DNA from 3 places in the Dokdonella aquatica genome. Region 1 is predicted to be linked to each of the others. Evidence: riboswitches for the same ligand, from Rfam matches in the RefSeq annotation. Region 1 holds a riboswitch; each other region holds the start of a gene.
The links. A riboswitch is a leader RNA that binds a small molecule or an ion and turns the genes downstream of it on or off. The one in region 1 is predicted to bind cobalamin.
Positions count from the first base shown of each region.

Region 1 (2,194 bases):
GACGGCGTGCCGCGCGCGGACTTCGCCGCGCGCACGGGCCTCGACGACACCGCCCTCGCCGACGCGCTCGGCGAGGCGACGGCACGCGGCTGGATCTCACGCGACGAGGCCGTGCTGCGCACGACGGACGAGGGCCAGCGCCTGCTCAACGACGTGATCGGCCTGTTCCTGCCGGAGCGCGAGCATGCTTGAGTTCGTCGTCGTGCATTGCCCGTATTGCGGCGAAGGCTTCGAGACCAGCGTGGATTGCTCGGCCGGCTCGCAGGCCTACGTCGAGGACTGCGCGATCTGCTGTCGCCCGATCGAGGTGCACGTGCAGGTCGGCGAGGACGAGGAGCTCGTCGGCGTGTCGACGCGCCGCGACAGCGACTGACGGCCTGCGGCGCGATGACGCGCCTCCGATCCCCCTTCGCTTGCGGGCACCCCGGGCGGCACCTACACTCCGCGCCGCCGCAGGTGCCCTGCCGTCCATGACGTCGGGGTGAAACGGGAAGCCGGTGCGAAGACTGCTTCGGGCGACGATCGCCCGCACCTTCCATTCCGGCGCTGCCCCCGCAACGGTAGGCAAGCCAAGCCTGGTCGAAACGCCACTGTGCCGAGCACGGGAAGGCGACCGGGTCGATGCCGCAAGGCATCGCTTGCAAGCCCGGAGACCGGCCCGTGGCGGACGTCGACGACGTCCACAGTTCCAGGCGTCGCGGCGGGCGACGGACCGGATGGCACGAAGCCCGGCTTCGTCCGCCCGTTCCTCCGTGCGCGCCTGGTGTCGCGGGTGCGCGTACCGGAGAAACCCCATGTTCCGTCCTTCCCTGCTTTCCGTTTCGATCCTCGCCGCGTTCGCGGCGCCCGCCTCGGCTTTCGAGGCCACCGAGCAGCCCGAAGTGGTCGTGACCGCTTCGGGCGTGTCGCAGACCGTCGACACCGTGCTCGCCGACGTCAGCATCATCACGCGCCAGGACATCGACGCCAGCGTCGCGCGCGACACCAGCGATCTGCTGCGCCTGCAGGCCGGTGTGGACATCGCGCGCACGGGCGGCCCGGGCAGCCAGACCTCGGTGTTCCTGCGCGGCACCAACAGCAACCACGTGCTCGTGCTCGTCGACGGCGTGCGCGCCGCCGCACTCGGCACCGGCGCCTTCACGTGGGAAGCGCTTCCGCTCGACACGATCGAGCGCATCGAGATCGTGCGCGGCCCACGCGCGAGCTACTGGGGCTCCGACGCGATCGGCGGCGTGATCCAGATCTTCACGCGCAAGCTCGACGGCGCGCGCGTGAGCCTCGGCTACGGCAGCGACAACGACCGCAAGGCGACCGCCGGCTACGGCGCGCGCGGCGACGCCGGCGGTTTCGCCGTGCAGTTCGGCTGGCGCGCGACCGACGGTTTCCCGAGCCAGAACGAGAACGGCTTCGGCTACGAGCCCAGGGACCACGGTTTCGAGAACCACTACGCGACGGTTGGCGGCGATGCGCGCCTCGGCACGCAGACGCTGTCGGGCTCGATCACGCGCAGCGAAGGCGACGTCGAGTTCGCCGGCGGCGACTCGAGCTTCACGCAGCAGGTGATCAGCGGCGTGCTCGAGGGCGCGCTCGGCGCACAGTGGCAGCACCGCCTGCAGCTCGGCAACACGCGCGAGGACTACGAGACGCCGGCCTATTTCTCGCTTTACCGCAGCCGCCGCGACAGCATCGGCTGGCGCCACGACGTCGCGATCGCCGGGAACCAGCGCATCGTCGCCGGCATCGACCACGTGCGCGAGGAAGGCGACAACCGCGGCAGCTACGTCGAGAAGCGCGACAACACCGGCCTGCACCTCGGCTGGATCGGCAGCTTCGGCGCGATCGACACCGACCTTTCGGTGCGCCACGACGACAACAGCGAGTTCGGCAACGCGACGACGGGATCGGGGGCGCTCGGCTGGCGTTTCGGCGACGCCGCCCGTGCCTACGCGAGCTACGGCCAGGGCTTCCGTGCGCCGACGCTCAACGAGCAGTTCTCGCCGGGCTTCGGTGGCTTCTATGCCGGCAATCCCGAGCTCGATCCCGAGAAGTCGCGCAATGCCGAGATCGGCGTCGAGTTCACGCCCGCCGAGGGACAGCGCTTCAAGGTCAACGTGTTCTCGAACCGCGTGCGCAACCTGATCAGCTTCACGGGTGTCGACTTCCAGGCCGAGAACGTCGCCCGCGCGAAGATCCG
Region 1 is NZ_CP197094.1:2,063,687-2,065,880, reverse strand. Features, by position in the region: gene hemW (radical SAM family heme chaperone HemW) at 1-192, shown strand, start outside; gene ACQQ2N_RS09095 (CPXCG motif-containing cysteine-rich protein) at 185-373, shown strand; cobalamin riboswitch at 438-676, shown strand; gene ACQQ2N_RS09090 (TonB-dependent receptor domain-containing protein) at 795-2,194, shown strand, end outside.

Region 2 (2,194 bases), 420 kb from region 1:
GCAGCTCGAGGAACTCCTCGATGTCGGCGTGCCAGGTCTCGAGGTAGACGCAGGCCGCGCCCTTGCGCTTGCCGCCCTGGTTCACGGCGGCGACGGATGCATCGAGCGTCTTGAGCCACGGCACGAGGCCGTTCGAGTGGCCGTTGGTGCCGCGGATCAGCGAGCCGCGCGAACGCACGCGCGAGTACGACAGGCCGATGCCGCCGGCGAACTTGCTGAGCTTGGCGACGTCGGCGTACTTGTCGTAGATGCTCTCGAGCGAATCCTCGGGCGAATCGAGCAGGAAGCACGACGACAGCTGCTCGTGCGCGGTGCCCGCGTTGAACAGGGTCGGCGAGCTCGCGATGTACTCGAGCGACGACAGCAGGCGGTACAGCTCGAGCGTCTCGGCGAGCGAACCGCCGCCGAGCGCGCAGGCGATGCGCATGAAGAAGTACTGCGGCGTCTCGATGACCTTGCGCAGCTCGGGGTGGCGCAGCAGGTAACGGTCGTAGACGGTGCGCAGGCCGAAGTACTCGAAGCGGCGCGTGGCCAGCGGATCGATCGCGTCGTTGAGCTTGCGCGCGTTGAGCGCGACGAACTCGCGCAGGCGCTCGTTGACGATGCCGACCTCGGCACCGCGCGCGACCGACTGCGAGAACGACTGGATCTCCTGGTTGGCCACTTCCTTGTCGACGTACGAGGACAGCAGGCGCGCGGCGAGGAAACCGTACTCGGGCTCCTCGGCGGTCAGCGCGGCCGAGGTGCGGATCGAGAGCTCGTCGAGCTCGCGCGTGGTCGCGCCGTCGTAGATGCCGCCGATCGTCTTGAGGGCGACGCGCATCGGATCGACCGCGTGCAGGCCTTCGGCGCTGCGCGTCACCGCGCGCACGATCTTGTTGAGGTCGACCGACTCGCTCGAGCCGTTGCGCTTGGTCACGCGCATCTGCGCCGGGCTGTGCGGCGGCGTGAGCGCGAAGCCGCTGCCGGCAGGCGCGGCGGGGACGGGTTTGCTGGCCGTCGCGGGCGCGACAGCGGTGGCGGGTTTCATCGGCAGTGCATCACTTGGCGTGGAATCGGAATCGATGGCGTGCGGTGCACGCGAATCGAGGGGGTGCATGGCGTTCCTCCGTGCCGGACCGAAGACCTGCTCCCGAGCGCAGGAAGGTTTCGGCACCGCGACCACGGAACGCGCCACGGGACGGCGGCCCGCACGGGGCTCCGTCCTGCGACGCGCTTCCCCGCGGAAGCGGCCACCTGCGCCGGACCCCGACTGTCCGCCTCCTCGATCTCGGATCGTGAGACGGTGCCTCGGGTACGACGTGCCGGCAGGTCTTCGGGCTCGTGGACACGTGGCCGTCGCCGGCCACACCTCGTCCTGCGCTTCCCAGGGCATGCCCCAGTGCGTGTGCAGGACTCGTTTCCACTTACCGCTGCGGGGCAGCTCCGGAATTGCACCGGATTCCCTTTTAACCACGCTGCGCCACGCGTTCGGCGTGTCGGCGGCGTGGACCGACCGGACACAAGCTATTGTGTCCACCCCGGCACGTCAACCGGATATTTTGGGTTTTTGGGCTTGATTTTTCGGGAACGCGATCGCGTCGCCGTTTCGCGTGGCGCGTTCAGGATCGACGCGTGCGACGTGGCTTCGGCGGCTCGGGTGACGCGTCGACGGCCGCCTCGGACGCGTGCGTCGGCGGCAGCGGCGGCGCCACGGCATCGAGCGCGTCGAGCATCGCGTCGACATCGGAACGACGCCCCATCGCGAACAGGCTGACCGCGGTGCGCGCGACCTGACGCGTGTCGTACCAGGCATAGGCGCCCACGCCGACCGCGCCGACCACGGGCAGCCAGCGCGAGAGGCCGCCGCCGACGAGACGGCGCGTGACACGCATGCCGATCGCGTGGGCGACACGCTCGAACACGCGCAGCGGCACGTCCTGCGCGATGAGCCGCCCACCGACGCGGATCACGAGATCGCGTACCGCCTGCGCGGCGGCGTGGCGGAACAGGCAGTACAGCATCTGCTCGCGCGTGAGGCGTGCGCTGACGCCGTAGACGCCGGCGATGTCGGCGACCATCTGCGCCTGGATGCGCCAGATCGCGAGCAGCTCGGGCACGATCGTGAGCCAGCCCAGCGGCCCCGGCGGCAACGCCAGCGTGCCGGCGGCGAGCGCGGCCTTCTGCGCGGCGGCCTTGGCGACGGCGCGTGCGC
Region 2 is NZ_CP197094.1:1,639,363-1,641,556, reverse strand. Features, by position in the region: gene ACQQ2N_RS07405 (ribonucleoside-diphosphate reductase subunit alpha) at 1-1,030, opposite strand, end outside; cobalamin riboswitch at 1,290-1,511, opposite strand; gene ACQQ2N_RS07400 (hypothetical protein) at 1,602-2,194, opposite strand, start outside.
Region 2: it holds a riboswitch for cobalamin, as region 1 does, so the genes downstream of both, ACQQ2N_RS07405 (ribonucleoside-diphosphate reductase subunit alpha) here and ACQQ2N_RS09090 (TonB-dependent receptor domain-containing protein) in region 1, are expected to answer to the same signal.

Region 3 (2,194 bases), 1.6 Mb from region 1:
TGCGGCCATCGACGAGGCCGAGTGAGAGCGTCCACGTGGCCGGGATCGCCGCGAGCACCTCGTCGAGCTGCTGCGGCACACGCACGAGGTCGACATGCAGGCCGTCGACGGGCAGCGACGCGACGAGCGCGAGGTTGTCGCCGATCGCCCCGAAATACGTCGCGAGCAGCAGCTTCGGGCGCTTCACGTCGGCCAGCGCGGCGTAGGCGTCGCGGTAGGCGGCATGGTCGTCGCCGTCCTGGTCGAGCACGAGACAGGGCTCGTCGATCTGCACCCAGTCCGCGCCCGCATCGGCAAGCCTGCCGAGCAGTTCGGCGTAGGCTGCGACCAGCGCAGGCAGCAGGTCGAGGCGATCGCTGCCGTCGATGCTCTTGGACAGCAGCAGGAAGCTGACCGGTCCTAGCAGCACCGGACGCGCGCGCGCGCCGGCGTCGCGCGCCTCGAGGAACTCGGCGACGGGCTTGTCGCCACGCAAGCGGAAGGCTTGCCCGGCCTCGAGTTCGGGTACGAGGTAGTGGTAGTTCGTATCGAACCACTTGGTCATCTCGAGCGCGGGAAGATCGACGCCGTCCTGCTGCAGGCCGCGCGCCATCGCGAAGTAGCCCTGCAACGGGTCGGCATCGGCGAGCGCGCAGTAGCGCTGCGGGATCGCGTCGAACAGGAAGGCCGTGTCGAGCACGTGGTCGTACAGCGAGAAGTCGTTGCACGGCACGATGTCGGCGCCGGCTGCGTGCTGCAGCTGCCAGTGCCGGTGGCGCAAGGCCTTGGCCTGCATCTGCAGTGCACTCGCGTCGGCATCCCCGCGCCAGTAGGCCTCGACGGCCTGCTTGAGTTCACGTCGGATCCCGATGCGCGGGAAGCCGAGGTTGATCGCTTGGGTCATGGTGTGGTCCTCGATTCGTCATGAATGGAGGAACGAAGGAAAGGCGTCGGCCGACCGCCTGCGCAGCCGTCGTCACCCGCGACCTTCGCCCCCTCGGGCGAACCGGCACTCGCGGGCACGCGTGCGCACGCACGCCTCCGCATGGAGGCGCGGCATGCCCACCGCCTCCCACGGGCGCCAGGTCAGGCAGGGATCGCTCCCTGGCCGAGGCAGGTCTTCGGGCTCGTGGACGTGGTGCATGCGCACGCACCGCCTACTGTCCGCCGCTTCCCGGTCCTCGCGGACCAGTGCTGTTGGCGAAGGTCGTTTCCACACACCGCTGCGGGGCAGCGCCGGATTTGGCATGGGCCGTACCGGCTTCCCTTTTAAATTCATCCCTTCATGCAGATGAAGAGATGAATACCTTGGCGTGCGCATGCTGGACCGTTTGCGGCCGCCGGTCAAGGACGATGCCGGCCGGGTGCGACCGTCGGTCACGTCCCTCGCGACGATGCCGGTGATGTCATCGGGGGATCCCTTCACCCACGACATCGATGAAACCCACCACGCTGAACGCGGCGATCGCCGCGATCCTGTTGCATGCCTCTCCCGTATCGGCTGCAGATGCGGTCGACGACGACACCGGTGCCGTGTTCGAGCCTGTCGTCGTGATCGCGGTCGCACCGCGCACGCCGCTCGTGTTCGAGACCGATCCCAAGCTGCCGCGTCAGCCCGTGCCCGCGAGCGACGGCGCCGACTACCTCAAGACGGTTCCCGGCTTCACGGCGATCCGCAATGGCGGCACCAACGGTGATCCGGTGCTGCGCGGCATGTTCGGTTCGCGCCTCAACCTGATGTCCAACGACGGCACGATGCTCGGCGCGTGCCCCGCTCGCATGGACAACCCGCTCTCGTACGTCGCACCCGAGACGTTCGATGCGCTCACCGTCATCAAGGGGCCGCAGTCGGTGATCTGGGGGCCCGGCGCTTCGGCAGGCACCGTGCGCTTCGAACGACGTACCGCGCGCTTCGACGAACCCGGATGGCGTACCGACGCGAGCGTGCTCGCGGGCTCGTGGGGACGCCACGACGAGGTGCTCGACGTCGCCGCCGGTGCGCCACGCGGCTTCGTGCGCATGACCGCGAACCGTTCCGAGCAGGGCGACTACGACGACGGCGCCGGACGCCGCGTGCCATCGGCCTGGAAGAAGTGGAACGCCGACGTCGAAGCCGGCTGGACGCCCGACGCTGACACGCGCCTCGTCGCGACGCTCGGCCGCGGCGACGGCGAGGCGCGTTACGCGGGTCGCGGCATGGACGGCTCGCAGTTCG
Region 3 is NZ_CP197094.1:456,096-458,289, forward strand. Features, by position in the region: gene metE (5-methyltetrahydropteroyltriglutamate--homocysteine S-methyltransferase) at 1-883, opposite strand, end outside; cobalamin riboswitch at 1,075-1,305, opposite strand; partial or broken gene ACQQ2N_RS01885 (TonB-dependent copper receptor) at 1,417-2,194, shown strand, end outside.
Region 3: it holds a riboswitch for cobalamin, as region 1 does, so the genes downstream of both, metE (5-methyltetrahydropteroyltriglutamate--homocysteine S-methyltransferase) here and ACQQ2N_RS09090 (TonB-dependent receptor domain-containing protein) in region 1, are expected to answer to the same signal.